DNA from 2 places in the Actinacidiphila yeochonensis CN732 genome. Region 2 is predicted to be linked to the other one. Evidence: predicted binding sites of a transcription regulator. Region 2 holds the regulator's gene; the other holds the start of a gene.
What was found. The regulator HspR, encoded in region 2, represses chaperone genes until heat shock. The targets are predictions, from matches to a motif close to TTGAGNNNNNNNNNCTCAA.

Region 1: the regulator HspR is predicted to act here: its motif matches at 6,106-6,124, upstream of lon (endopeptidase La).

What each region holds. Positions count from the first base shown of each region.
Region 1 covers NZ_JQNR01000005.1:2,539,997-2,554,790, forward strand. Annotated here, with positions in the region: gene BS72_RS22740 (multifunctional oxoglutarate decarboxylase/oxoglutarate dehydrogenase thiamine pyrophosphate-binding subunit/dihydrolipoyllysine-residue succinyltransferase subunit) at 1-1,647, opposite strand, end outside; gene BS72_RS22745 (HAMP domain-containing sensor histidine kinase) at 1,932-3,011, opposite strand; gene BS72_RS22750 (response regulator transcription factor) at 3,147-3,860, opposite strand; gene BS72_RS22755 (spermine/spermidine synthase domain-containing protein) at 3,961-4,611, opposite strand; gene BS72_RS22760 (class I SAM-dependent methyltransferase) at 4,883-5,797, shown strand; gene lon (endopeptidase La) at 6,147-8,594, shown strand; gene BS72_RS22770 (lysozyme) at 8,691-9,584, opposite strand; gene BS72_RS22775 (MarR family winged helix-turn-helix transcriptional regulator) at 9,770-10,243, shown strand; gene BS72_RS22780 (protein phosphatase 2C domain-containing protein) at 10,343-11,092, opposite strand; gene BS72_RS38610 (nitrate- and nitrite sensing domain-containing protein) at 11,590-12,501, shown strand; gene BS72_RS22785 (roadblock/LC7 domain-containing protein) at 13,080-14,794, shown strand, end outside.
Region 2 covers NZ_JQNR01000005.1:1,362,438-1,377,231, forward strand. Annotated here, with positions in the region: gene BS72_RS17615 (DinB family protein) at 118-702, opposite strand; tRNA gene BS72_RS17620 (tRNA-Gly) at 962-1,035, opposite strand; gene dcd (dCTP deaminase) at 1,560-2,135, shown strand; gene BS72_RS17630 (Yip1 family protein) at 2,247-3,143, opposite strand; gene BS72_RS39940 (DsbA family protein) at 3,623-4,357, shown strand; partial or broken gene BS72_RS17635 ((Fe-S)-binding protein) at 4,475-6,739, opposite strand; gene dnaK (molecular chaperone DnaK) at 7,457-9,322, shown strand; gene grpE (nucleotide exchange factor GrpE) at 9,312-10,007, shown strand; gene dnaJ (molecular chaperone DnaJ) at 10,152-11,342, shown strand; gene BS72_RS17655 (heat shock protein transcriptional repressor HspR) at 11,400-11,813, shown strand; gene BS72_RS17660 (FBP domain-containing protein) at 11,979-12,482, shown strand; partial or broken gene BS72_RS17665 (pyridoxamine 5'-phosphate oxidase family protein) at 12,725-13,135, opposite strand; gene clpB (ATP-dependent chaperone ClpB) at 13,637-14,794, shown strand, end outside.

The DNA of each region.
Region 1 (14,794 bases), 1.2 Mb from region 2:
GAGCCGGCGCAGGATGCGCAGCTGCTCGTCGCGCTCCGGCTTGGCGTGCGGGCGCTCGATCCGGTCCTGGATCCACTTGCGCTGCTTGGGGTCCTGGATGTGCATGAACTCGACACCGACGGTGCGGCAGTACGAGTCGCGCAGCACGCCGAGGATGTCGCGCAGCTTCATCAGGGTCTTGCCGGCGAAGCCGCCGACGGCGAACTCGCGCTCCAGGTCCCACAGGGTCAGGCCGTGCTCCAGCACGTCCAGGTCCGGGTGCTTGCGCTGCCGGTACTCCAGCGGGTCGGTGTCGGCCATGACGTGGCCGCGCACCCGGTAGGAGTGGATCAGCTCGAAGACCCGGGCGGCCTTGGTGACGTCGTCGTCGTGGCCGGTGTCGATGTCGGTGCGCCAGCGGACCGGCTCGTACGGGATGCGCAGCGCGGCGAAGATGTCGTCGAAGAAGTCGTTCTCGCCCAGCAGCAGCTGGCTCATGATCCGCAGGAACTCGCCGGAGGCGGCGCCCTGGATCACCCGGTGGTCGTACGTGCTGGTGAGGGTCATCACCTTGGAGATGCCCAGCTTGTTCAGGGTGTCCTGCGAGGTGCCCTGGAACTCGGCCGGGTAGTCCATGGAGCCGACGCCGAGGATCATCGACTGCCCGGGCATCAGCCGCGGCACCGAGTGCACGGTGCCCAGGCCGCCGGGGTTGGTCAGCGACGAGGTGACGCCGGTGAAGTCGTCCATCGTCAGCTTGCCCGAGCGGGCCCGGCGGACGATGTCCTCGTACGCCTGCCAGAACTCGAAGAAGTTGAGGGTCTCGGCCTTCTTGATGGCGGCGACGACCAGCTGGCGGTCGCCGTTGGGCTTCACCAGGTCGATGGCCAGGCCCAGGTTCACGTGGTCGGGCTTGACCAGCGTGGGCTTGCCGTCCTTCTCAGCGAAGTGCCAGTTCATCGACGGCATGGTCTTCAGCGCCTGCACCATCGCGTAGCCGATGAGGTGCGTGAAGGAGACCTTGCCGCCGCGGGCGCGCTTGAGGTGGTTGTTGATGACGATGCGGTTGTCGAAGAGCAGCTTCACCGGGATCGCCCGCACCGAGGTGGCGGTGGGCAGCTCCAGGGAGGCGCTCATGTTCTTCGCCACGGCCGCGGAGGGGCCGCGCAGCGTCACGTACTCGGTGACCGGCTCCTCAAGGGCGGCGGCCGGGGCCGGCGCCGGGGTCGCGGCCGGCTTCGCGGCCGGGGCCGACGTGGCGGGCTTCGCGGCGGCCGGCTGCGGCGCGGCGGCGGGCGCGACCGGCGCGGGCGCCGCCGGCGGGGCGGCCGGCGCCGCGGGGGCGGCCGGGGCCTGGCCGGAGGGAGCCGGCGGGGCGGCGGCACCGTCGGCCGACGGGGCCGACCCCGGCACGCCCGCGGTGACCCGCTTGGCGGCGCCGGAGGCGCCTCCCTGGCCGGCCGGGGCGGCCGGCGCGGTGGAGCCGTCCGGCTTGTAGTCGGCGAAGAAGTCCCACCAGGCGCGGTCTACCGAATTCGGATCCTGCAGATACTGCTGGTAGATCTCGTCGACGAGCCACTCGTTGGGGCCGAAGCCCTGCGCCGGGGGCTGGCCCTGCGCGTCGTGGTCGGTGGAGACGTTGGAGCTATTGGGGGACTGTGGCGACACGGCGGTAACCGCCCTCTTCCGCTTCACAAGATGGTGGACAGCGGGAATAAAGGCTACGCCTACCTGGGCCTCTTCCGCAGTTCTGGGGGCCACTCGTCGCGTACATCACACCAGAATCCTGGTTTCGGGGCTCCGAGTGGCGGGAAAGGGGTCCCTCTTGGGCGTTCGCCCGGCCAGTGGTCTATGCCAGTGGTGGGTACGATTCCGGCCCTTCGGCCCGGGTCGTCCCGGGTCGGCGGGGCCGGCCGGTCGGCGCGGGCACGGCGGGGGCGCTCCGGGGCGCGTCAACGCTGCCCGGACGGCTTTCCCGGAAGGGTGACGTGGATGCGGCAGCCGCGCGGGGATTCGGCCACCTCGATCCGCCCGCCGTGGAGGTCCACCGCCCAGCGGGCGATGGCCAGCCCCAGCCCCGTACCCCCGTCCCGGCCCGGCCGCGAGCCGCGGTGGAAGCGCTCGAAGACCCGGTCCCGGTCGGCCTCGGGGATGCCGGGCCCCTCGTCGCGCACCTCCAGGTCGAGGCTGCCGGGCGTCGGCCCGCTCCGCGCCCGTACGGTGACCCGGCCGCCCGGCGGGCTGTGCTTGACCGCGTTGTCCACCAGGTTCGCCACCACCTGGTGCAGCCGCTCCCCGTCGGCGTAGGCGACCAGCTCGGGCGGGAAGACGTCCAGATGCATCGGCACGTCGGCACGGGGCCGGAAGCGGGTCCCCGAGGCGTGCGTGCCGCCCATGCCCAGCCCGGCCGTCTTCAGCACCGCCGACAGGTACGGCCACACCTCGAACCGCTTGGCGTCCAGCAGTACCGCCCCGCTGTCCAGCCGGGACAGGTCGAGCAGCTGGCTGACCAGCTTGCCCAGCCGCTCGGTCTGCCGCAGCGCCAGCCGCATCGTCTCCGGGTCGGGCTCGGAGACGCCGTCCACCACGTTCTCCAGCACCGCCCGCAGCGCCGCGATGGGGGTGCGCAGCTCGTGCGAGACGTTCGCCACCAGCTCCTTGCGGTGGTGGTCCACCGCCTCCAGGTCCGCCGCCATCCGGTTGAAGGTCTCGGCCAGCTCGCCGACCTCGTCCCTGCGCACCCCGGCCACCCGGCGGCTGTAGTCGCCGCGTGCCATCGCCCGCGCCACCGCCGTCATCTCGCGCAGCGGCGCGGTCAGGTTGGTGGCGACGATCTGCGTGATCAGCAGCGAGGCGATGATCGAGAAGATGGTGATGACACGTATGCCGGTCTTCGAGTGGAACGCGATCAGCACCAGCAGTGTGGTGATCATCACGGAGGCGATGACCAGCGCCTGGAGCGCCGCCTTGATCGAGCGGGCCGGGTCCACCGGCCGCAGCGCGTTCCACGCCCAGTGCCGCAGCCGCCCCAGCCGCCCCGGGCCGTCCGGGGCACCGCCCTCCCGGTTCGCCCCGCCCGACGCGTCCGCGCCCCCGCGTCCCGCGGCGCGCCCGGCGCCCCGCCCCCGAGCCCCGTTCCAGCCGGCCGGGCTCCCGCCGCCCCGGTCTCACGGCGCCGGCGTCTCCAGCGCGTACCCGACGCCGTGCACGGTGCGAATCCGCTCGGCGCCGATCTTCCGGCGCAGCGCCTTGACGTGGCTGTCGACGGTGCGGGTGCCGGAGGCGTCGGTCCAGTCCCACACCTCGGCCAGCAGCTGCTCACGGGAGAGCACCGCCCGGGGCTGCTGCGCCAGGCAGACCAGCAGCTCGAACTCGGTGGGCGTCAGGTGCACGTCGCCGCCGGCCACCCTGACCCGGCGCTGGGCGTGGTCGATCTCCAGGTCGCCCAGGTGGATGCTGGCGCCCCGGGTGCCGACCGCCGCAGACGCCGCCCGCTCCACCCGGCGCAGCAGCACGTGCACCCGGGCGGCCAGTTCGCGCATGGAGAACGGCTTGGTCATGTAGTCGTCGGCGCCCACGCCCAGGCCCACGAGCATGTCCGTCTCCTCGTCCCGCGCGGTGAGCATCAGCACCGGCACCGGCCGCTCCGCCTGCACCCGGCGGCAGACCTCCAGGCCGTCGAAGCCGGGCAGCATCACGTCGAGCACCAGCAGGTCGGGGTGCCAGCCGCGGGCGGTCTCCACCGCGGTCGGCCCGTCGCCCGCGGTGCGGACCAGGAACCCCTCCGCCTGGAGCCGGACCGTGATCGCCTGCCCTATCGTCTGGTCGTCCTCGACCACCAGCACCCGGCGCTGCGCGCCCGTCGTCTGTGCGCTGTCCACTTCCGCCCCACAAGCTCGTCCGTCACCGGCAGCGTACGGGGCGGTCGGTACCGCTGACTACGACGCCCGCGGCTCTCCCGGCCCGCTCGCCCGCACGTCCTCACGGCCTGACCGCGAGGTGCACCGCGTCGGGCACACCCCGCCTGACGGGCACCTCCAGGGTGCGCACTCCGGTGAACCCCGCCCTGCCCAGCGCCGCCTCGAAGGCCGCCGAGGGGCGGGCGGACCACACGGCGAGCACGCCGCCGGAGGTCAGCCGCTCCCGGCAGTCGGCGAGGCCGCTGGGACTGTAGAGACTGCCGTTGTTCTCGGTGACTGTCCAGTCCGGGCCGTTGTCGATGTCCAGGCAGATCGCGTCGTAGCGCTCCGCGGTGCCGTGCAGGTGGGCGGTCAGGTCCCCGGCGACCAGCCGCACCCGCGGGTCGTCCAGGGCGCCGCCGCTGAACGGCGCGAAGTGGCCGGCCCGGTGCCAGTCGACGACGGCCGGCTCCCGCTCCACCACCGCGATGCGCCCCCAGCGCGCCTCGGCCACCGCCCTGGCCAGCGAGAACCCGACTCCCAGGCCGCCGATGAGCACGCTCGCGCCCTGCCGGCCGGGCGGCAGGGCGGCCAGCGCGGCGTCCACCAGGAGCCGCTCCGAGCGGCCGTCGGAGGTGTCCATCAGGAAGGTGCCGTTGGCGATGATCTCCAGCCGGTCCCCGTGCCGGCGCAGTACCGCCTCCCCGTACGGCCCGTCGCGCCGGTCCAGCACCACGGGCCTGTCGCCGGGGCCGCCAGGGTCGGCGCAGGCGGCGGGGCCCGCGGGGGTGGGGTCGGCGGGGTGTGGTCGGCGGAGCGGGTCGAGTGCGGTCCGGGCCGCTGTGCAAGGGGCATGACCCAATTTTCACCCAACTCGGAAGAAAAAAAGGGCACTTGGCTGTCCATGTGCCATCTGTGGTTCACCGTTCGTACCGCATCTCTTCCGGTTATGGCTGTCCCGTTCATCCTCCGGGGCCCTTCGGCCGGGGCGTAGCTTCCGGCCCATGCCTTCTCTTCTCAAGAACAGGGTGGCCCGGCGGCTGCTGCGTCCGGCCGCGAACTTGGTGGACCGGCGGGTCCAGCGGCCGGTGTCGAGTCTGCGGAGCGAACTCGACAGCGTGCGCCGCGAGGTGGCCGAGCTGCGTGCCCAGGAGCACGCGATCGGCCTGCTCTTCGACCACGCCGGGCGCAGCGGCCCCCGCCTGCCCACGCGGGAGCAGATAGACCGCCTGGTCACCGAGGTGGCCGAGGTCAGCGGTGCGGAGCGGGCGGCCGCCCGGCGCAACGTGACCGTCGCCTTCCGCAACGTCATCGCCCTGGAGGCGCTGGCGGTGGGCCGGTTGGCCGGCTCCACCCAGAACGTGTGCGGCAAGCTCGCCGCCGTCCCGCTGCTCGCCCCGCCGAACGCGCAGGTGCTGGAGATCGGCACCCTCTACGGCCTCTTCTCCGCCACGCTGCTGCGGATGCTGCACCGCGCGGGCATCGAGCCGGAGCTGACCGTCGTCGACCCGCTGGTGGGGTCGCAGCTCCAGCCCGGCGGCCTGGAGGGACTGGACCCGACCGGCACCCCGGTCCGGGTCGACGTGGTCCGGGCCAACCTGGCGCTGGGCGGGGCCGCCGGCGAGCGGGCCCGCATCGAGGTCGGCTTCTCCGGCGACCCCCAGGTGCGCGCCGCCGTCTCCGACCGGGAGTACGGCGTCATCATCATCGACGGCGACCACAGCGCTCGGGGGGTCGCGGAGGACCTGGAGTGGGCCGAGAAGATCGCGGCGCCCGGTGCGATCGTCGTCCTCGACGACTACGGCGACAACAAGTGGGCCGGCGTCCAGGAGGGTGCCGACGCGCACCTGGCGGGCGACAGCCGCTTCGAGATGCTCGGCCGCGCGGCGACCTCCGCGTTCCTGCGCGCCGTCCGCTGAGCCGGTCCGCTGAGCCGGTCCGCTGGTCGGTCCGCCGAGCCGGTCCGCTGAGCCGGTCGCCGTGGCTCCTGCCTGCCTCCTGCCGGCCCCTCGCTGTTCCCCGCCCCGCCCCGCCCCGCCCCGCCCCGCGGCGCGGGGCGGGCGGGGCGGGGAACGGCCTGCGCGGCCCTGCCGGGGGATGGCCGGGCCGCGATCGGTTGTTCTACCGCCCGGGCCTCCCAGAGTGCCGCGAACCACGCCTCGGGGCCCTTCGCTGACGGCGAACGCCGACCCGCCGGAACCCGGGAACACCAGCGGAGTCCTGAGCATTGAGTGGGTTGTACTCAACTTGCTTGCACAGGGAGCGATCATGGCATTTGAGCCGCAGAGTTCCAACCTCACCCTCCCGGTACTGCCTCTCGACGGGGAGGTCGTGCTCCCCGGCATGGTCGTCCCGCTGGACCTGACCGACGGCGAGGTGCGGGCCGCGGTGGAGGCCGCCCAGGCCGCGCACTCCGGCCCGAACCCCGCGCAGGCGGCCGCCAAGCCGCAGGTGCTGCTGGTGCCCCGGGTCGACGGCAGGTACGCCGCCCTGGGCACCCTCGGCAGCGTGGAGCAGGTCGGCCGGCTCTCCGACGGCGACCCCGGCGCGGTGATCCGCGGCCGGTCCCGGGTGCGGATCGGAGCCGGCACCACCGGCCCCGGGGCCGCCCTGTGGGTGGAGGGCGCCCTCGTGCCGGAGCCCGAACCCGCCGAGGCGCCCGGCGCCGTCGCGGAGCTGACGCGGGAGTACAAGGCCCTGGCCACCAGCTGGCTGCGCAAGCGCGGCGCCTGGCAGGTCGTCGACCGGGTCCAGCAGATCGAGGACGCCGGCCAGCTCGCCGACAACTCCGGCTACTCCCCGTTCCTCTCCGTCGAGCAGCGCGTGGAGCTGCTGGAGACGGCCGACCCCGTCGCCCGGCTGCGGCTGGCGGTGCGGTGGCTGCGGGAGCACCTGGCCGAGCAGGACGTGGCGGAGACCATCCGCAAGGACGTCCAGGAGGGCATGGACAAGCAGCAGCGCGAGTTCCTGCTCCAGCAGCAGCTGAACGCCGTCCGCAAGGAGCTGTCCGAGCTGCGCGGCGAGCCCGAGACCGAGGGCGGCGACTACCGCGCCCGGGTCGAGGCCGCCGACCTGCCGGAGAAGGTCCGCGAGGCCGCGCTGAAGGAGGTCGAGAAGCTGGAGCGGTCCAGCGACGCCTCCCCTGAGGGCTCGTGGATCAGGACCTGGCTGGACACCGTCCTGGAGCTGCCGTGGAACACCACCACCCAGGACACCTACGACGTCGCCGGCGCCCGTGCCGTGCTCGACGCGGACCACGCCGGCCTCGACGACGTCAAGGAGCGCATCACCGAGTACCTGGCCGTCCGCAAGCGCCGGGCCGACCGCGGCCTGGCCGCCGTCGGCGGCGGCAACGGCGGCGGGCGGCGGCCCGGCGGCGCGGTGCTGGCCCTGGTCGGGCCGCCCGGGGTCGGAAAGACCTCGCTCGGGGAGTCGGTGGCGCGGGCCATGGGCCGGAAGTTCGTCCGGGTCGCCCTCGGCGGCGTCCGCGACGAGGCCGAGATCCGCGGCCACCGCAGGACGTACGTGGGCGCGCTGCCCGGCCGCGTCGTGCGGGCGATCAAGGAAGCCGGCTCGATGAACCCGGTGGTGCTGCTGGACGAGGTCGACAAGGTCGGCTCCGACTTCCGGGGCGACCCGGCGGCGGCGCTGCTGGAGGTGCTGGACCCGGCGCAGAACCACACCTTCCGGGACCACTACCTGGAGGTGGAGCTGGACCTGTCCGACGTCGTCTTCCTGGCCACCGCGAACGTCCTGGAGGCCATCCCGGAGCCGCTGCTGGACCGGATGGAGCTGGTCCGGCTGGACGGCTACACCGAGGACGAGAAGGTCGTCATCGCCCGCGACCACCTGGTGCCGCGCCAGCTGGACCGGGCCGGGCTGACCCCCGAGGAGGTGGCCTTCGACGAGGCGGCGCTGCGCCGGCTGGCCGGGGAGTACACCCGCGAGGCGGGGGTGCGCACCCTGGAGCGGACGGTGGCGCGGCTGCTGCGCAAGATCACCGCGCAGCACGAGCTCGGCGGGCTCGAACTGCCCGTCACCATCGGCCCGGACTCGCTGCGCGGCCTGATCGGCCGGCCGCACCACGTGCCGGAGGCGGCCCAGGACCCGGAGGAGCGGCGTACGGCGGTGCCGGGCGTGGCCACCGGCCTGGCGGTCACCGGCGCGGGGGGCGACGTGCTCTACATCGAGGCGTCGCTGGCCGACCCGGAGACCGGCGGGGCGGGTGTGCAGCTCACCGGCCAGCTGGGCGACGTGATGAAGGAGTCCGCGCAGATCGCGCTCTCCTTCCTGCGCTCGCGCGGCGCCGAACTGGAGCTGCCCGTCGGAGACCTGAAGGACCGCGGTGTGCACCTGCACGTGCCGGCCGGCGCCGTGCCCAAGGACGGGCCGAGCGCGGGTGTCACGATGACCACGGCGCTGGCCTCGCTGCTCTCCGGCCGCAAGGTCCGCCCGGACGTCGCGATGACCGGCGAGGTCTCGCTCACCGGCCGGGTGCTGCCGATCGGCGGGGTCAAGCAGAAGCTGCTGGCCGCGCACCGCGCCGGGGTGACGACCGTCGTCATCCCCAAGCGCAACGAGGCGGACCTCGACGACGTCCCGGCCGAGGTGCTGGCCGCCCTGGAGGTCCACCCGGTCAGCGACGTCCGCCAGGTCCTGGCACTGGCCCTGGAGCCCGCCGCCGCGGCTGCGGAGCAGGTCCCGCTGGCCGCCTGACCGGAACCGTCGGCCCGCGCGCCGTGCCGCCCCCGGACGACGGAGGGCGGCACGGCGCGCGCCGCGCGCGGGTGCGCGGGGGACGGGGGCGCCGGGTCAGCCCAGGGCGAGGGCCGAGAGGCGGGAGGTGTCGCCGTTGAAGTAGTCCTGGTCGCCGGGGAAGGTGCCGGAGTCGGCGTGCTGCCAGAAGGTGTAGTAGGTGTAGCCCGCGGGCAGGGTGCCGGCGCTGGTGGAGTACTTCGCGATCCAGAACGGGCTGGTGGTGGCGAAGGCGCTGCTGTTGCCGGTGCAGGTCGTCCACCAGTCGAGGGTCGAGTAGATCACCGGGTAGACGCCCTCCTTCGCGTTGTACTCGTTGGCGAAGGCGTGGATCCAGCTGACCATGGCGGCCTGGCTCAGGCCGTAGCAGGTGGCGCCGTAGGGGTTGTACTCGATGTCGAGGGCGCCCGGCAGCGTCTTGCCGTCGGCGGACCAGCCGCCGCCGTGGGCGATGAAGTAGTCGGCCTGGGTGGCGCCGGCGGAGGTGTCCGGGGTGGCGAAGTGGTAGGAGCCGCGGATCATCCCGACGTTGTATGAGCCGTTGTACTGCTGGGCGAAGTCGGGGTTGGTGTAAGTGGTGCTCTCCGTGGCCTTGACGTAGGCGAACTTCGCGCCGTTCGCCCAGGCCGTCGACCAGTTGACGCTGCCCTGGTAGCCGGAGACGTCCATGCCGGGGGTCTGGGTCGCCGCCAGCGGGGTGGCGGCCTCGGAGGTGGCGGAGGCGCTGGCGGAGCCGCTGCCCTCGTGGGCGGCGACGGTGGACCCCATCCAGTCCAGCTGGGGGTGGGAGACGTGCCCGGCCTTGGCGGACGCGGCCGGGGCGGCGGCGTGGGCCGCGCCGGGGGCGGAGAGGACCAGTGCGACCATGGCGGTGAACAGGCCGGCGCAGAGCGCGAGCCGGGTCCGGGCCGAGCCGGTGTCGTGCACGACGGAGAGGACTCCGCGGGACATACGTGCCTCCAGGAGGGACTCGGCATGACCTCGATGTGGTCATGACAAGCGTGACGGTACGGGGGAGAGCTACGCGCGTGGAAGAGGGCCCCGGAACCGCCGTTGGTCTACGCCTGCGAAATACTTGACGTGCTGCGGAAACCACCGTGGGTGAAGAGAACTTTCAGCTGGTGAAAGTGGGGCCGGTGTCTCCGACGAACGCTGATGAGCCGCGTGGGGCCGTCGGCCTCCAGCAGGGGGCGGCGGAACTCGAACGCGAACTGTCGGTGCTCTTCCGCCGCGCCCGGGCCGTCTCCGGGGAACTCGCACGCGAGGTGCACCCCGGCCTGGAACCCGCCGCGTACGGGCTCCTCGTCCGCCTCGCGGAGGTCGAGCCGGAACGCGCCACGGAGCTGGCCGCCTACTTCGGCGTCGGCAAGGCGACGATGAGCCGCCAGCTGCGCGGCCTGGAGGAGCTCGGGCTGATCGCCCGCGAGCCCGACCCCGCGGACGGCCGGGCCCACCTGACGCGGCTGACCTCCGAGGGCCGGGAGCGGTTCTCCCGGGTGCGCAGCGCCCGGCGTGACCGCTTCCTCGCCCAGCTCGACGCCTGGGGCGCCGGCGAGGTGGCCGAACTCGCCCGCCTGCTGCACCGCTTCAACGACCTCCAGGGCGGCTGAGCCGCCCGGCTGCCCGCGTCCCGGTGTCGGACCCAGGCGGCGCCGTACGGTGCCGTCAGGCCGTACGGAGGTGAGCGGGCGGGTGCGGGCCGGGAGCGGCTACAGCTCCACCAGGACGGCGGTCGCGTCGTCGTGGGCCTTGCCCGGGGCGGGCCGCTCGGCCTCCAGCGCGCGCACCCGGGCGATCAGCGCCCCGGGCCCGGCCCCGCGCAGCAGCCCGAACGCGCCGGCCCAGCCGTCCGTCCGGTAGACCTCGACCGACCGCGCGGCACCGTCGGTGAGCGCCGCCAGCGCCCGTACCCGGTCGCGCGGCACGCTGCCCGTGACCGCCTTGGCCGCCACCGCCGGGTCGGCGGCGGCCGTGAAGAAGCCGCCCTCGCGGTTGCGCAGCGGCGCCAGCCGCACCCCGCGCTCCCGCAGCCGGTCGATCCGGTCGTCCAGGACGGCGGTGACCGTGCCGTCCGGTCCGGCCAGCAGCAGCGCCGAGTCCGACAGCACGAGGTACTCGACGGCGGCCTCGTCCCAGCGCGCCGCCACCACCGTGGCCTGCGGCGTGAGCTGGTGAGAAAGATCACACGTTCCCTCGTGGGCCTGGGCGGTGCGGGCCACGGCAGCCGCCAGGCAGTCCGCCAGCGGCGCTTCGCGGCGGGCCGCCAGCTCCAGCAGGGCGCCGCCCAGCCGCGCGGCGAACCACGGGACCGAGTGGACGCAGCCGCCGTTGCCGGGAGGCGGGGTGACGCCGTCCAGCAGTACCAGCGCGCCACCGCCGTCCGCGGGGACCGCCACCGACACGAAGTCCTCGTTGGGCACGTCGGGGCTGCCGGGCTCGGTCGCCGTCTCGATCCGCATGCGCCCAGTCTGGCAGCCGCAGCCGCAGCCGCAGCCGCAGCCGCAGCCGCAGCCGCAGCCCGGCCCCGGACCGGCCCCGCCCGCCGCGCTCCGCCACACCCCAGCGCGCGGCAGCCGCCGAGCGCCCGCGCGCGTCGGGGCCATTCGCGCCGGGAGCGCTCACGCCGGGGACGGTTCACGCCGGGGACGGTTCGCGCCGAAGGCTTCGGCGGCGGCGCGAGGGCGGCCGGGGTGGGTGTCCACGGGTGGCAGGTGCGCGGCAGGCCGGCGGCTGGACGAGTGCCAGGACGGCTGGCTGGACGCGTGGTTGAGGATGACCGCGGCAGAAGCGGCCGGTCAACGCCCTCTGGGGATTCACTCGTTCGGGTGTCCGAAGGGAGGACGCCTGGCCCCTTCCCCACCAGGGCTGCAAGGGTCGGAGGGCTCCATGCGCACCGTCGCACCCTGCCCGGCACCGACCGGGACCCCACCGCGAGACCGGAAGGCGAGCCCCCACGTTGCGTGAACGACGTCCCAGGCGCCGCGAACGGCGGGTCAGGCAGCGCATGCTGGCCGCCCTGCTGGCCTGCTCCGCCGCCCTGCTGGCCGCCGGGGCGCCCGGCGTCGCTCTGGCGGCCGGCGACCTGTCCGCGGCCCAGGACCGGGTGGACGCCGCGCACCTCGCCGTCCGGACCACCGTCCTGGCGCACGCCGTCGCCGACGAGCGGGACGCCGCCGCCGTCTCGGCCGCCGCGGGCCGCGCCGTCCTGCCCGCCGCCGACCTGACCCGTACCGACCAGGCGCTCGCCGCCGCCGTCCGGTCCGCCCCCACCGCGCTGCGCACCGCCCTGGCAGGCCTGTCCGCCGCCCGGCGCACCGCTCTGGCCGCCGGGGACCCGCAGCACGCCCTGACCGCCTACCAGCGCCTGGACGACGCCCTGCTGCGCGCCGCCGGCTCCGGCACCGCCCCGCTCAGCCGGGCCGTCGACGCGGCGTCCCTTGAGCACGCCCTGCTCGTCGCCGCCCTGACCGGCGAGGGCGGGCAGCCGGTGCTGGTGGCCGAGGCGCGGGCCGCACGTGCCCAGGAGCAGGCCGGCCTCGCCGACTTCCGGGCCGCCGCCCCGCCGGCCCTCGTCGCCCGCTACGACCGCACCGTCGCCGGTGCCGCCGCCACCGAGGCCGAACGCGACACGGCCGCCCTGCTGGCCGGCCCGCGCTCGGCCCGGACGGCCGGGCCCTGGGCGCCGAGCGGGCCGGGGCGGCGCTCACCGCCCGGCTGGACCTCATGCGGTCCGTCGAGACGGCCTCGGCCGCCGAGGAGGCGGACGCCGCGGCGGGGCACCGCTCCCACGCCGTCAGCGTCCTCGAACTGCGCTGCGCCCTCGTCGGGTTGTGCCTGCTGCTGCTCGCCGGGGTGCTGGGCACGGTGATCCGCGGCATCGCCCGGCCGCTGGCCGCCCTGCACCGCTGGGCGCTGGCCGAGCCCGGCAGCGGGCAGGCCCCCAGGGCCACCGGCTGTGACGAGTTCGCCGCGGTGGCCCGGCGGATCACCACCCTCGCGCAGGAGACGCGCTCCCTGCGCGGCCGGCTCCAGGACCTCGGAACGGCGCGGGCGACGGCGTCGGCCGCGCACGCCGCCCTGGCCGCCGAGCACCAGGCGGTACTGCGCTCGCGCGCCGAACTCCTGCGCACCCGCGACGACCTGATGCGCTCCCGGGAGGAGCTGGCGGCACGGCTCGGCGAGGTGCTGGCGCGCTCCTCCGTCCACGCCGCACACGTCAACCTGTCGTTGCGCACCCTCGGCCTGGTCGAGCGCCAACTCGTCCTGATCGAGGAGCTGGAGGAGCACGAGCAGGAGCCGGGACGGCTGGCCGACCTCTTCCGGCTGGACCACTTCGCAGCCCGGATGCGCCGCAACAGCGAGAACCTCCTGGTGCTCACCGGAACCGAGCACAGCCACGGCGCCAGCGCCCGGCCGGTGCCGCTGATCGACGTGGCCCGCGCCGCCATGTCGGAGGCCGAGCGGTACGACCGGGTGCGGATCACCTCGGTGCCCGAGGCGCGGGTGGCCGGCCGGGCAGCCGACGACGTCAGCCACCTGGTGGCCGAACTCCTCGACAACGCCTCCGCGTTCTCCGCGGCCACCGCCGACATCCACCTCGCCGGGTGGGTGCTGGACAGCGGCGAGGTGGCGCTGTCCGTCGAGGACTCCGGCATCGGCCTGTCCATGGAGCGCGCCGCCGAGCTCAACGTGATGCTCGCGGACCCCGACCCGGCGCCGCCCGGCGGGGCGGCCGGGATCGGCCTCTACGTGGTGTCCCGGCTGGCCCACCGGCACGGCGTACGGGTCGAGTTGCGGCCTCAGCCGACCGGCGGCACCCTCGCCGTGGTGGTGCTGCCGCAGGTGCTGGTGCTCCACCTCGACCCGCTCACCTCCGTGGCGCCCGCCCCGGGCGACGCCTCCTCCGCCCCGGAGCGGCTCCAGGAGGCGGCCTGGCAGCAGGCGCCGGGGCTGCCCCCGAGCCACCTCGCGGCCCGCCTCCCGGGCCAGGGCCGGGTCGAGGACCAACTGCCGCCGCCCGCGCCCTTCCAGGCCCCCGCCTCGTCCCCTGTGGCCCCTTCCACGCTGTGGCAGGCGTACCCGGCGGTTCCCGCCGAGCCGGCCCCCGCCGACCCGGCGCCGCCCTCGGCACCCGTGGCCCGGAGCCGCCCCGGCACGCCGAACCGATGCCCCCGCGGCCGGGACGGGGGCCCCGCCGAATCCGATCGCCCCCGCGGTGCCCGCCGGGTACGCCGTCCCCGCTGCGCCCGCCGTCCCCGCCGCGCCCGCCGAGCACGCGCGGGCGCGGCCGGAGCCGGACGCGCTGCCGCGCCGGGTGCGCCAGGCCACCGGGATGCACGCCGACCGCCCCGAGGCGGCCGCGTCGCGTCGCGCCGGCCCGGTGGACGCGAACGGCCTGCGCCGCCAACTGGTGGGCCTCCAGAGGGGATTGGTCGAGGGACGCCGCGACGCGGAGCTGGAGGCCCGCGGCGAGGCCGGGCCCCGCGAGCGGCGCCCCGGTGCGGCCAGGGCCGGCGGCTCGCCCGAGCCGGTCGCGGCCGTACCCGCGCCGCCCGCCTCACCCGCGCCGCCCGCGCCCGGCGCGATCGCGTCCTCGCTGGTGCCGTCCGCCGCGCCGGAGCGCGACGGCCTGCCCCGGCGGGACACCGCGCCCGCCCGGGGCCCGGCCCAGGCCCCGTCCCAAGTCCCGGCCCCGGGGCAGCAGCAGGCACCCGTCCCGGCCCAACCGTCGGGAGAGGGACGGACGTTGGAAACGGCGCGGGGCGCGGAGCCCGGCGGCCGGCACCGGGGGACGACCCGTCCCGGAGACACCGCCGAGGAGGCGAACCGTTGAACGCGGCCAGCACACACAGTTCCGTACTGAGCAGCGAGGCGAGCGGCCTCCAGTGGCTGCTGGAGGACTTCGTGGAGGAGGTGCCCGGCGTCCGCTCGGTCGCCGTGGTCTCCTCCGACGGCCTGCCGCTGCTGAGTTCGCAGCCGGACCCGGTCCCGGCCAGGGACCCGGCGGGCCAGGGTGACGGTCCGCGGATGGACCTGGCCGCCGTGGTCTCCGGCCTGGCCTCGCTCACCGTGGGGGCGGCGCGGCTGATGGACGGCGGCGCCGTACGGCAGACCACCGTCGCGATGGACGGCGGGGTGCTCGCCGTCATGTCGATCAGCGA
Region 2 (14,794 bases):
CACGGTGGTCTACCACACCGGCGCCGCCCGTGCTCATCAGGAACCAAACGCTTCGACAGAGCAGCACTCACGGCCGGGATCATGGCGCTCGACCATCACGTCACGTGGGACAGCCTTCTATGCCTTGACTGATGCGGCCGATCTGGCGGCCTGCTCGATCTTCGCGCAATAGGTGGCGCGGGCGGCCTCATCGATCTGCGTCTCATGCTCGGGGCGCGTCCCGGTTCGGCCGTCGACGCCTTCGCGCAGGATGTCAGCGTGCCCGGCATGCCGATTGGTCTCGCCGAGGACGTGAACCAGGACGGCGAACAGGTTCGTGTTGGCATAAGGCTCCGGCCACCACGGCACATGGCCGGCGGCATCGAGGGCAAGCTCGTCGATCGTCGCGTCTGAGTGTTCCCACGTGCGCCGGTAGGACTCGATGATCTGTTCGCGTGCCTCGTCCTCAACCGCCCATAGATCGCTGCCGTCGTGCTCCTGCCAGCGGGGCAGCGGTTCCGGGGAGGGCCGGTCGAAGACCTCGCCGAAGTACCTGGCCTCAACGCTGGCCACGTGTTTGACCAGGCTGAGGAGGTTGGTCCCGGTCACGGTCAAAGGTCGGCGGGCGTCGTACTCGGACAGGCCGTCGAGTTTCCAGATCAGCGCCATGCGGTCCCGCCGCAGTCTGCCGTGCAGGCTGGTCTTCGCGAATTCGTCGATCATGCAGCATGAGCCTGCCATGGGCTACTCGTGGCCTCAAGATCCCGTACGCGGACCGCAACGACCGGCAGAGCCGAAGCCTGGCCATGGCCACCGCCCTGAGCTACTCAAGAAGCTCGCGGAACCTGCCACGTGAGACAACCTCTTAGCCATAGCGACTATTCGCCGCCTTGTCGCTGCTAAGTCGGCACGATAGGGCGCGGTCTCCGAAAAATGGTTCAGAAAACAAAAGCCCCAGGAACTCATTCCTGGGGCTTCGCAATGGAGCGGATGACGGGAATCGAACCCGCGCTCTGAGCTTGGGAAGCTCATGTTCTACCATTAAACTACATCCGCCTGGACCCCGTTGTGGTGGGGCTTCCGCCGATACTGTACCGCATGGCGGGTGGGGTGTGGGGGAGTAGGCGGGGGATGGGGTCCGGTGTGGTGTTCCGGGGGGTGGGGGCGCGGTGGCCTAGTGTGTGGTGCCTCGGCCACGCGGAGTTGGGGAAGGGGCTTCATGGAGCGCACCGTCGTTCGTTGTGTGGAGGGGCACGTGTTCAGTACCGCGAGGTTTCCGATGCAGCAGCTCGGGCCCGCGCGGCTCGGGCCGGGGCGGCTCTTGCGGTGCCCGAAGTGCGCGCGGCTGCGGAGTGCGGTGCCGGTGGGTGCCGTCATGGGTGGTTCGGGGAAGTGACCCCGGTCTCGGTGGGGCAGGCGTCCGTGGTGTGAGCGCCTGGTGCGCGCGCCCCCACCGGGCCCTGCGGGGCGCGGGGTTCGCGGTCCGCGGGGCCTCCGCCGCGGTGTGTACGGCCCCGGCCCGGGCGGCCGGGGCCGCGCCGTCTGCCGAGGTGAGGCACGCCCTCCGTTAGTCTCAGGGGGTGCTTCTCTCAGACAAGGACATCCGGACCGAGATCGACAACGGGCGCGTGCGCGTCGACCCGTTCGAGCCGTCGATGGTGCAGCCGTCCAGTATCGACGTGCGGCTGGACCGCTACTTCCGGGTGTTCGAGAACCACCGGTACCCCCACATCGACCCGGCCGTCGAGCAGCCCGACCTGACGCGACTGGTGGAGCCGGAGGGGGATGACGCGTTCATCCTGCACCCGGGGGAGTTCGTGCTGGCCTCGACGTACGAGGTGATCACGCTTCCGGACGACATCGCGTCGCGGCTGGAGGGGAAGTCCAGCCTGGGGCGGCTCGGGGTGCTCACCCACTCCACCGCCGGCTTCATCGACCCCGGGTTCTCCGGCCACGTGACGCTGGAGCTGTCCAACGTCGCCACGCTGCCGATCAAGCTCTGGCCCGGGATGAAGATCGGGCAGCTGTGCCTGTTCCGGCTCACCTCGGCCGCGGAGTACCCGTACGGCTCCGCCCGGCACGGCTCCCGTTACCAGGGTCAGCGCGGGCCGACGCCCTCCCGTTCCTACCTCAACTTCCACCGCACGCAGGTCTGACGCCCGCGCCCGATCGCCGGGCGCCCGCGCGGGCCCAGGTCAGCGGCAGCCCTCAGACCTGCGGCAGCCTCCAGGCACGCGCCAGCCCCCAGCCCCGGGCAGCCCTCAGCTTCAGATCAGCGGCAGCTTGAAGAGGCACAGCAGCGCCACCAGCTGGATCGAGCACGCGCCCAGCGCCTTGGTCCAGGGCAGGTCGTGCGACTTCGCGACCATCGAGGTCATCAGCACCCCGCAGGCGATCCAGGTGAGCCACCCCAGGAGCTGGACGAAGCTGTTGCCGCCGCCGAGGAAGAGCGCGAACAGCAGCCGAGGCACGTCGGTGACCGAGGTGACCAGCATCGCCAGCCCGACGGTGGGCGCCCAGGCGCCGTCACCGCCCAGCTGGCGGGCGAGCGTGTTGGTGACCGCGCCCAGCGTCAGCCCGCACAGCACCACCGCGATGCCGGTCGTCACCATCCACGGGATGCTCGTGGAGAGGGTGGAGTGCAGCATGTCGCTGCGGGCGGAGTCGAAGCCGAAGACCGCGATCAGGCCGTAGACGAAGGTGACGATCAGGGCGGGGCCCCACACCGTGTGGTCGCGCGTCTGCCAGAAGGTCTGGCCGGGCCGCAGCACGATCCCGCTCAGCAGCTCCTTCCAGTGCAGCCGGGGTCCGGCCGGCGGCACCGACGACTGGCCCGCGCGGTAGACGGCCACGTTGTCGTCGGCGTAGGGGCCGTACCCGTTGCCCTCGCCGTAGGAGTCGTCGCCGTAGGGCGCGTCGTCGTTGTAGGAGCCGTAGCCACCGGGTTCGTAACTCTCGCCGTAGCCGCCTGCCGCCTGGTACGCGGGGTACGGTTGCCCGCCGTCGCGCTGGCCCCCGTCGCGCTGGCCCCCGTCGCGCTGGCCGCCGCCCGCGCCCGGCCGGCGCCCGTAGGACGGCCCGCCGCCCTGGCCCGTGGGGGCACCGCCCTGGGCGCGGTACGGGTCGGGGCCGTTGACGGTGAACGCCCGGGTGCCGCCGGGCACGTCGTCGTACGACGGCGCCGCGGGTCGACCGCCGTACCCGGGCCCGCCGTATCCGGGTCCGCCGCTGACGCGACCTGCCGGGAACGCGCCGGGCGGTGCCCCAGCGGGCCCGCGGCCTATCGGTCCGCCGTCCGTGGGCGCGGCAGGCCGCCGCCCCTGTCCGCCCCGTCGATCCCTGAAACCAGCCACGTTCTCGAACGTACCCAATACGGGACCGTCTGGGACCGGGCCGCTGTCGCCTGAGGGGCATTGCTGCCAACCTGTGACACGCCCGGTAGCTCTCCGGGCGCTGTGGGCTGACCGGTGCGATCACGGTACGAGCGGAGTGGGGGAGTCATGGGCGGCAGCGGGAACGGGTCCGGGGACTGGTCCGGGGACGGTCGGCGGAACGGGACCGGCCGGATAGGCCGAACGGGTGGAGCAAGGGCCGCAGCGGGCTCGGCGGCGGCTGTCGCGGTGCTCGCCGTGGTACTGGCGGGGTGCGGCGGTTCGGGCAGCTCCGACGCCTCGGACGGGAACGGAGGGGCCACGGGTGTCGGCCGCCTCTTCCACCGGACGACGCCCCCCGCGGCCACGTCCCCGCCCCCACGACGCCCGCACCGCCCACCACCGCGGCGTCCCCCAGCGGGACCCTCGTCCTGGACCAGTTGCCCGCCCGGCTGGAGGCCGACGGCACCACGATCACCGTCGGGAACGTCTCGGCTCCGCACACCCTGACCGTCTACGAGGACCCGAGGTGCCCGATCTGCGAGCGCTTCGAAGAGGCCAACTCCGCGCAGGTCTCGGCGCTGGCCCGGTCCGGCAGCCTGCGCGTCCAGTACACGATGGCGTCCTTCCTGGACGGCAACCTCGGCGGCGGCGGCTCCAAGCGGGCGGTCAACGCGCTGCGGGCGGCGCTGGCCCAGCACCACTTCGCCGAACTCCACACGCTGATCTACCAGTTCCAGCCGCCCGAGACCACGGACGGCTTCACCGCCGCCTACCTGCTGGAACTCGCCTCCCACGTGCCCGGGCTGAGGTCCTCGGCCTTCGACGCCGCGGTGCGCGGCCAGGGTTACGCGGACTTCGTCAGCCGCTCGGAGAAGGCGTTCATGAACTCCGGCGCGGGCGGCACCCCGTCGATCAGGATCGACGGGGCGAAGGTGGCCAACAGCGACGCCGTCTTCAGCACCTCCGGCTTCCGGAAGATCCTGGCGGAGCACGGCGTGGCCTGAGCCCGCGCGTCCCGTCCGCACGGCGGCGGGGCGTCCTCCCCGAGGGGGACGTCCCGCCGCCGTGTCGCGGGCCGCTGCCCGCCCTCGCCGGTTCAGCCGGCGGCGGCGCCGGCCCCGCGGACCCGGCCGCGCCCGCCCCGCCTCGGCGGGCTGGGCGGCCGGCGTCCGCACCGAGTCGAGCAGCAGTTGCGCCACGTCCACGACCTGCACGGACTCCTTCGCCGTGCCGTCGTTCTTCTTGCCGTTGACGGAGTCGCTGAGCATCACCAGGCAGAACGGGCAGGCGGTGGAGACGATGTCGGGGTCGAGCGACAGGGCCTCGTCGACGCGCTCGTTGTTGATGCGCTTGCCGATCCGCTCCTCCATCCACATCCGCGCGCCGCCCGCGCCGCAGCAGAAGCCGCGCTCCTTGTGGCGGTGCATCTCCTCGCTGCGCAGCCCCGGCACCTTGGCGATGATCTCGCGCGGCGGCGTGTAGACCTTGTTGTGCCGGCCCAGGTAGCAGGGGTCGTGGTAGGTGATCAGGCCCTCGACGGGGGTGACCGGCACCAGGCGGCCCTCGTCCACCAGGTGCTGGAGCAGCTGGGTGTGGTGGACGACCTCGTACTCGCCGCCGAGCTGCGGGTACTCGTTCGCGATGGTGTTGAAGCAGTGCGGGCAGGTGGCGACGATCTTCTTCGACGCCTTCGGCCTGCGGGTCGCGGGGTCCACCGTGCCGTCGTCGTCGAGGGACTCGCCGAAGGCCGTGTTGAGCATGGCCACGTTCTCCATGCCGAGCTGCTGGAAGAGGAACTCGTTGCCCAGGCGGCGGGCGGAGTCGCCGGTGCAGTTCTCCTCGCCGCCCATGATCGCGAACTTCACGCCCGCGATGTGCAGCAGCTCCGCGAACGCCTTGGTGGTTCTCTTCGCCCGGTCCTCCAGGGAGCCGGCGCAGCCCACCCAGTACAGGTACTCCACCTCGGACAGGTCCTCGATGTCCTCGCCGACGATCGGGACCTCGAAGCCGACCTCCTTCACCCAGGCCAGGCGCTGCTTCTTCGGCAGGCCCCAGGGGTTGCCCTTCTTCTCCAGGTTCTTGAGCATCGTGCCGGCCTCGGACGGGAAGGCGGACTCGATCATCACCTGGTAGCGGCGCATGTCGACGATGTGGTCCACGTGCTCGATGTCGACCGGGCACTGCTCGACGCAGGCGCCGCAGGTGGTGCAGGACCACAGCACGTCCGGGTCGATGACGCCGTTCTCCTCGACCGTGCCGATCAGCGGGCGCTCGGCCTCGGCCAGGGCGGCCGCCGGGACGCCGGCCAGCTGCTCCTGGGTCGCCCTCTCCTCGCCCTCCGCCGTCCTGCCGCCGCCGGCCAGCAGGTAGGGGGCCTTGGCGTGGGCGTGGTCGCGCAGGCTCATGACCAGCAGCTTCGGCGACAGCGGCTTGCCGGTGTTCCAGGCGGGGCACTGCGACTGGCAGCGGCCGCACTCGGTGCAGGTGGAGAAGTCGAGGATGCCCTTCCAGGAGAACTGCTCCACCTGGGAGACGCCGAAGACGTCGTCCTCGCCCGGGTCCTCGAAGTCGATCGCCCTGCCGCCGCTGGTCATCGGCTGGAGCGCGCCCAGGGCGACCGCGCCCTCGGGGTCGCGCTTGAACCAGATGTTGAAGAAGGCGAGGAAGCGGTGCCAGGCCACGCCCATGTCGGTGTTGAGGCCGACGGTGATCGCCCAGGTCATGGTGACGCCGAGCTTGATCATCGCGACGAGGTACACGAGGTTCTGCAGGGTGCCGGTGCTCAGGCCCCGGAAGGCGGCGACGAGGGGGTACGACGCCCAGTAGCCCGCCTCGTAGTGGCCGACACCGTGCAGGGCGCCCTCCAGGCCGCGCAGGGTGAGGATGGCCAGGCCGATGACCAGGATCACGTACTCGACGAAGTACGCCTGCCAGGCGGTGGAGCCGGCGAAGCGGGACTTGCGGCCGGCCCGGGAGGGCAGGTTCATCAGCCGGATCGCCATCAGGACGAGGATGCCCAGGGTGGTGAAGAGCGCGATGAAGTCGACGTACACCTCGTAGGGCACCCAGGTGCCGATCACCGGCAGGATCCAGTCGGCCCTGAAGAGCTGGCCGTAGGCGTTGACGATGGTCAGCCCGAGGGTGAGGAAGCCGACCGCGACGAACCAGTGCGCGACGCCGACGACGCCCCAGCGGTTCATCCGGGTGTGCCCGACGAACTCGCGGGCCAGCGTCTTCGTGCGGGCCGCGGGGGAGCTGGTGCGGCTGCCCTCGGGGACGGGCTGACCGAGCCGGACGAACCGGTGGATCTGCGCGACGGCGAGGCTGATCAAGGCGACGCCGACCGCCGTGAGGACCAGCGACACAATGATCGCGGCGAGCTGCATGGTGGCTCCTCGGGCCTGCGCGAACAAGAACGTACTAAGCGGTAACTTACTGCGGTCCACCGTGAGGCTACCCGGGATCGGCGCGGTCATGAAGTGTGCCCGCCGGTGATCTCTGCCGCGCCCCGTGTGGCGGCTCGCCCCGCCGGGGCCGCGCGCCGCCCGACGGCCGCGTCCTTCGCGGCCCGATGGTGCGGAGACGACCGCCTGTCCGGGCCGATCCGAGGGCGTGGTCCCGGTCCCTCGGCAGCATCGTGTCAGGAAACCCGCCGGAGGGGCGGTTCATGGGTGGCCGCAGTGGTCGTAAAGGGTGTAAGTCGGGTGATTGGGCGGCCGGCTTCACGGGTAGGGGCGTCCTGGTGGTGAGGCCCCGGTGGGTGAAGCGCCCTGGTGGGCGGGGTGGGGCGGGCGCGGTAGGTGACGGCGCGAGCTGTCTGGTTGGTGCCCTATAGGTGAGCCGCGCGAACGGTGCTCTATAGGTGGCTGGGTGGGGTGTGTCGCGAGGGTCGGCGCGCCGGGTGTGCCGGTGGCGGTGGCGTTGCGACCCGCGGGGCGAATGGGCTCCGTGTGCTGGGCGGCCCTGGAGAAAGTGCTGGTCGCGGCGGTGTGCGGCATAAGGGCGCCGTAAAGTTGAGTCGACTTCGCTCATGTCGTTTGACACTCCTCCGGCTCTGGTGCACCCTTGAGCCAGTTCCACTCAAGTCAGCTGGAGGATTCACCATGGCACGTGCGGTCGGCATCGACCTGGGCACGACTAACTCCGTCGTCAGCGTTCTCGAAGGCGGCGAGCCCACCGTCATCACCAACGCAGAGGGCGCCAGGACCACGCCGTCCGTCGTCGCCTTCGCCAAGAACGGCGAGGTGCTGGTCGGCGAGGTGGCCAAGCGGCAGGCGGTCACCAACGTCGACCGCACCATCCGCTCGGTCAAGCGCCACATGGGCACCGACTGGCGGATCAGCCTGGACGGCAAGGACTTCAACCCGCAGCAGATCTCGGCCTTCATCCTGCAGAAGCTCAAGCGGGACGCCGAGGCGTACCTGGGCGAGAAGGTGGCCGACGCGGTCATCACCGTCCCGGCGTACTTCAACGACTCCGAGCGTCAGGCCACCAAGGAGGCCGGCGAGATCGCCGGCCTGAACGTGCTGCGGATCGTCAACGAGCCGACCGCCGCCGCCCTCGCCTACGGCCTGGACAAGGACGACCAGACGATCCTCGTCTTCGACCTCGGCGGCGGCACCTTCGACGTGTCGCTGCTGGAGATCGGCGACGGCGTGGTGGAGGTCAAGGCCACCAACGGCGACAACCACCTCGGCGGCGACGACTGGGACCAGCGGGTCGTCGACTACCTGGTCAAGCAGTTCCTGTCCGGCCACGGCGTGGACCTGTCCAAGGACAAGATGGCCCTCCAGCGGCTGCGCGAGTCCGCGGAGAAGGCCAAGATCGAGCTGTCCTCGTCCACCGAGACCTCGATCAACCTGCCCTACATCACCGCCTCCGCCGAGGGCCCGCTGCACCTGGACGAGAAGCTCACCCGGGCGCAGTTCCAGCAGCTGACGGCGGACCTCCTGGAGCGCTGCAAGACCCCGTTCCACAACGTGATCAAGGACGCCGGCATCCAGCTGTCCGAGATCGACCACGTGGTCCTGGTCGGCGGCTCCACCCGCATGCCCGCCGTCGCCGACCTGGTGCGCGAGCTGACCGGCGGCAAGGAGGCCAACAAGGGCGTCAACCCCGACGAGGTCGTGGCCATCGGCGCGTCCCTCCAGGCCGGCGTCCTCAAGGGCGAGGTCAAGGACGTCCTGCTGCTCGACGTCACCCCGCTGTCCCTCGGTATCGAGACCAAGGGCGGCATCATGACGAAGCTGATCGAGCGCAACACCACGATCCCGACCAAGCGCTCCGAGATCTTCACCACCGCCGAGGACAACCAGCCGTCGGTGCAGATCCAGGTCTACCAGGGCGAGCGCGAGATCGCCGCGTACAACAAGAAGCTCGGCATGTTCGAGCTGACCGGCCTGCCGCCGGCCCCGCGCGGCATGCCCCAGATCGAGGTCGCCTTCGACATCGACGCCAACGGCATCATGCACGTGACCGCCAAGGACCTGGGCACGGGCAAGGAGCAGAAGATGACCGTCACCGGCGGCTCCTCGCTGCCGAAGGACGAGGTCGACCGGATGCGCGAGGAGGCCGAGCGGTACGCCGACGAGGACCACAAGCGCCGCGAGGCCGCCGAGACCCGCAACCAGGGTGAGCAGCTCGTCTACCAGACCGAGAAGTTCATCGCGGACAACAAGGACAAGCTCCCCGACGACGTGCGCTCCGAGGTCGAGACCTCCGTGGCGGACCTCAAGGAGAAGCTGAAGAACGAGTCCTCGGACGACGGCAACACCGCCGCCATCCGCGAGGCCACCGAGAAGGTCGCGGCGACCAGCCAGAAGCTCGGCCAGGCGCTGTACGCCCAGTCCGACGGTGCCGCCTCCGCCGCGGCCGGCGCGGCCGGTGCGGGCGCGACCCAGGACACCGCCGACGACGACGTGGTGGACGCCGAGATCGTCGACGACGAGAAGAAGGACGGTGCCGCGTGACGGAGGAACCGAAGGGCTTCGAGGAGCCCGAGGTCCCCTCCGAGTCCGACGACGCCGCCGAGGGCGGCACGTCGGGAGCGGACGCCGGAGGCGCCGGGAAGGGGGCCCGGCCGCCGGTGGGGACGAGGACACCGCGAGGGAGCTGACGGCCGTCAAGGCGCAGCTGGACCAGGCCCGTACGGCGCTCAACGAGCGCACCGCGGACCTCCAGCGGCTCCAGGCCGAGTACCAGAACTACCGCCGCCGGGTGGAGCGCGACCGCGTCGCCGTCAAGGAGATCGCGATCGCCAACCTCCTGACCGAGCTGCTTCCGGTGCTCGACGACATCGGCCGGGCCCGGGAGCACGGCGAGCTGGTGGGCGGCTTCAAGTCGGTCGCCGAGTCGCTGGAGACGGTGGCCGCCAAGCTGGGGCTGCAGCAGTTCGGCAAGGAGGGCGAGCCCTTCGACCCGCTGGTGCACGAGGCCCTGATGCACAGCTATTCGCCTGACGTCACCGAGACGACATGCGTGCAGATCCTCCAGCCCGGGTACCGCATCGGTGAGCGCAACCTGCGCCCCGCGCGGGTCGCGGTCGCCGAGCCGCAGCCGGGTGCCCAGGCCGGGCAGTCCGGCGGCAAGGAGGAGCAGGCCGAGCCGAAGAAGGCGGCGGACGACGAGGAGAGCGGTGGCCCGGACGAGGGCTGACCGCGCCGGCCGGCCGAGCCGCACGGACCGGGCGCGCCATGAGCGCCGCCCGGGCCGTGCGGCCGGCCCGTGCCGGACTCCTGGCCGCACCTGTGGCCGGGACGACGGACTGGTGACGGACGAGGGAAAGGAGGGTCGCCGGGGATGAGCGTCAGTAGGGACCTGTTGGAGAAGGACCTGTACAAGGTCCTCGGTGTCCCCAAGGACGCCACCGAGGCCGAGATCAAGAAGGCGTACCGCAAGCTCGCCCGGGAGTTCCACCCCGACGCGAACAAGGGGGACGCCGGGGCCGAGGAGCGTTTCAAGGAGATCTCCGAGGCCAACGACGTGCTCTCGGACGCCAAGCGGCGCAAGGAGTACGACGAGGGCCGCGCCCTGTTCGGCAACGGCGGCTTCCGTCCGGGCCCGGGCGGTGGCGGCCCCGGCGGCTTCAACTTCGACCTGGGCGACCTCTTCGGCGGGGCGGGCGCCCCGACCGGCGGCCCGACCGGCCAGGGCGGCGGCTTCGGCGGCGGCCTGGGCGACGTGTTCGGCGGCCTCTTCGGACGCGGCGGCGGCACCCGGGTGCAGCCGCGGCGCGGCCAGGACATCGAGTCCGAGGTCACCCTGAGCTTCACCGAGGCCGTCGACGGCGCCACGGTGCCGCTGCGGATGTCCTCCCAGGCCGCGTGCAAGGCGTGCTCGGGCACCGGCGACAAGAACGGCACCCCCCGGGTGTGCCCGACCTGCGTCGGCACCGGGCAGGTCTCCCGCGGCGGCGGGGGCGGCTTCTCGCTCACCGACCCGTGCGTGGACTGCAAGGGCCGCGGCCTGATCGCGGAGAACCCCTGCGAGGTCTGCCACGGCAGCGGCCGCGCCAAGAGCTCACGGACGATGCAGGTGCGCATCCCCGCCGGGGTCACCGACGGGCAGCGCATCCGGCTGCGCGGCAAGGGTGCCCCCGGCGAGCGCGGCGGCCCGGCCGGCGACCTGTACGTGGTCGTCCACGTGGGCGACCACCCGGTCTTCGGCCGCAAGGACGCGAACCTGACGGTGACGGTCCCGGTGACGTACGCCGAGGCCGCGCTCGGCGGCGACATCAAGGTGCCGACCCTGGGCGGCCCGCCGGTCACCCTGAAGCTGCCGCCCGGCACGCCGAACGGCCGCACCATGCGGGCCCGCGGCAAGGGCGCGCAGCGCAAGGACGGCACCCGCGGCGACCTGCTGGTCACCGTCGAGGTGGCGGTTCCCGGGCGCACGGAGGGGAAGGCGCTGGACGCGCTGGAGTCCTACCGTGAAGCTCTCGCGGACTTCGATCCGCGAGCGGAGCTGTTCAAGGCCGCAGAGGGAGCGTGAACGCATGAGCATGGACGGCGGCGGCCCCCGCACCCCGCGGGGCGCAACCCCTACCAGCTGACCGAGGAGACCCCGGTCTACGTGATCTCGGTGGCGGCCGAGCTGTCCGGGCTGCACCCGCAGACCCTGCGGCAGTACGACCGGCTCGGTCTGGTCTCCCCGGACCGCGCGGCCGGCCGCGGGCGGCGGTACTCCGCCCGCGACATCGAGCAGCTGCGCGAGGTCCAGCGCCTCTCGCAGGACGACGGGATCAACCTGGCGGGCATCAAGCGGATCATCGAGCTGGAGAACCAGGTCGCCGCACTCCAGGCCCGTGTCGCCGAGCTCAACGCGGCGGTCGAGGGCGCCGCGGCCGTCATCCAGCAGCGTGAGGCGGCCGTCCACGCCTCCTACCGGCGCGACCTGGTGCCCTACCAGGACGTGCAGCACACCAGCGCCCTGGTGGTGTGGCGGCCCAAGCGCGACGGCTGACCGCCGGCCCGCGCCGAGGCGGGCGCCACCGCCGTACGGCCCGCCCTCCCCGCCGGGAGGGCGGGCCGTCGCGCTGTCGGCGTCGGGCGCTGCTGGGCCGCGGAGACGCCGGGAGGGTGGAAAAGGGGAGGAGCCGTGGCGCGGGCGGCTGTTAGCGTCAAGGGCATGGAAGCCCTGGTCGAAGCCGACATCCGCGGGTCGTTCGTCAACTGCTCCAAGGGGGAGGCGAAGCGGCTGGCGCTGCCCCGGGATCTGGCCGAGCTGCCCTGGGCCGATCTGGACTTCCTCGGCTGGCGGGACCCCGGGGCGCCGGACCGCGGCTACCTGGTGCGGCCCGGAGACGGCGGACCCGTCGGGATCACGCTGCGCGCGGCGCCAGGGGTGCGGCGCGGACTCACCCGCTCCAGCCTGTGCTCCCTGTGCGTGACCGGGCACAGCGGCGGCGGGGTGGACCTGATGGCGGCGCAGCTGGCCGGACCGTCGGGCCGCCAGGGCAACACCGTGGCCCTGTACATGTGTGCCGACCTGGCCTGCCCGCTCTACGTACGCGGGAAGAAGACCTCCGCGCTGGTGAAGCGGCTGGAGGAGACACTGACCCTGGAGGAGCAGGTGGCCCGGATGCTGCGGAACCTGGACGCCTTCCTGGGCAAGGTGACCATCGCGGCCTGAGCTCCGGAGCCGGCCGGGCACCCGGCGCCGTCCGGAGCCCACCGCCCGCGCGGGCCCGCCGGCCTCCCGGATCGGATGCCTCAGGCCGTCGTCCGGGCCGGGAGAGCGCCCGCCTACCCCTCCGCCGGGGCGACCGCAGGGGGCTCCGCCGGTCCGCCCGCGGAGACATCGCCCGCTTCGCCCTGTACGCCGGCTTCCCCCGCTTCACCCGCTACCCCCGCCGATCGCTTCGGGGGCGCCGCCCGTCCCATCGCCCGGGTCAGGGCGATCTCGATGACCACCCGGTCCGGGTTCTCCGCCGGTGTGCGCTGGTAGCGCTCGGCGTAGCGGCGGACGGCCTCGGCGACCCGCGCCGGGTCGTCGCTGACCGTGGCGACCCCCTCCAGCGTCGACCAGCGCCCCCGGTCGGCCTGGCATACCGCCACCCGCGCCCCGCCGGGCCCCGCGGCGCGGACGTGGGCGGCCTTGCGGCTGGCGGTGTTGGTGATCACCCGGGCCAGGCCCGCCTCCGGGTCGTAGGTGACGCCCACCGGCACGACGTGCGGCGAGCCGTCCGGCCGGAGCGTGGTCAGGGTGCACACGTGGCGCTCGCGCCAGAAGGCCAGGAAGTCGGGTTCGGGGGCGCGCGGGTCGCGGCGGGCCAGGGTGGACATGGCCTGAACGGTAGCCCGTGCGTGGAGGCTGGGCCGCGCCCCGGCCCTGCCTCACCCGTTCGGAGGTCATCGCGTCCTCTGCCCCGCCGGTGCCGGCGGGGCCGGGCAGCACCCGTTTCGCGTCGCCGCACGGCGGTAGCCGCTCTTCGACGCCCGGTGCCCGTGGCCGCCACGGACATCCGACCGGCCGTCGGCCCTCGTCGAGCGCCCCCACCCGCCCAGGCCCCGACCGACCCGTCGCCTTCGCCGACTCTCGTCCCTTTCGCCGAGCGTGTCCGCGGCAGCCGCCGGCCTCGCCGGGGAGAGGGGGCGACGCGCCTGTGGAAAACCCTCCCGCAACAGTATTGAGTGGAATAGACTCAACTTGCCTTAGGTTGAGCAAGGCAGGTTTGCGCAGGTTCCTCCGGACGGGGTGGAAGCCGTGCTGAAATCTGCTGAACCCGTCCGGGCACCGACCGCCGGACGACAACCAGCCCCACCACCGAGGAGGATGCGAGGCCAGTGGACGCCGAGCTGACCAACAAGAGCCGGGAAGCGCTGAACGCCGCCAACACCCGGGCCGTCGCCGAGGGGAACCCGGACCTGACGCCCGCGCATCTGCTGCTCGCCCTGTTGAGCGGCGCGGAGAACGAGAACGTGCTCGACCTGCTGGCAGCGGTGGGCGCCGATCCGGGGGCGCTGCGTGCCGAGGCCGAGCGCCTGGTGGCGGGCCTGCCCAAGGTCCAGGGATCCACCGTCGCGCCACCGCAGGCCAACCGCGACCTGCTCGCCGTCATCGCCGACGCCTCGCAGCGGGCGAAGGACCTCGGCGACGCGTACCTTTCCACGGAGCACCTGCTGATCGGCACCGCCGTCAAGGGCGGCCCGGCGGCCGACCTGCTGACCTCGCGCGGCGCCGAGCCGAAGGCGCTGCTGAAGGCGTTCGAGAAGGCCAGGGGAGGACAGCGGGTGACCAGCCAGGACCCGGAGGGTACGTACAAGGCGCTGGAGAAGTACGGCACGGACTTCACGGCCGCGGCCCGCGAGGGCAAGCTGGACCCGGTGATCGGCCGGGATCAGGAGATCCGCCGGGTGGTGCAGGTGCTCTCCCGGCGCACGAAGAACAACCCGGTGCTGATCGGCGAGCCCGGCGTCGGCAAGACGGCCGTCGTGGAGGGGCTGGCCCAGCGGATCGTCAAGGGCGACGTGCCCGAGTCGCTGCGCGACAAGCGGCTGGTCTCCCTCGACCTCGGCGCGATGGTGGCGGGGGCGAAGTACCGCGGCGAGTTCGAGGAGCGGCTGAAGGCGGTGCTGGCCGAGATCAAGGAGAGCGACGGCCAGGTCGTCACCTTCATCGACGAGTTGCACACCGTCGTCGGCGCGGGCGCCGGCGGCGACTCCTCGATGGACGCCGGCAACATGCTCAAGCCCATGCTGGCCCGCGGCGAGCTGCGCATGGTCGGCGCCACCACGCTCGACGAGTACCGCGAGCGGATCGAGAAGGACCCCGCTCTGGAGCGCCGCTTCCAGCAGGTGCTGGTGGCCGAGCCGACCGTCGAGGACACCGTGGCGATCCTGCGCGGCCTCAAGAGCCGCTACGAGGCTCACCACAAGGTCCAGATCGCCGACTCGGCGCTGGTGGCCGCGGCCACCCTCTCCGACCGCTACATCACCTCCCGC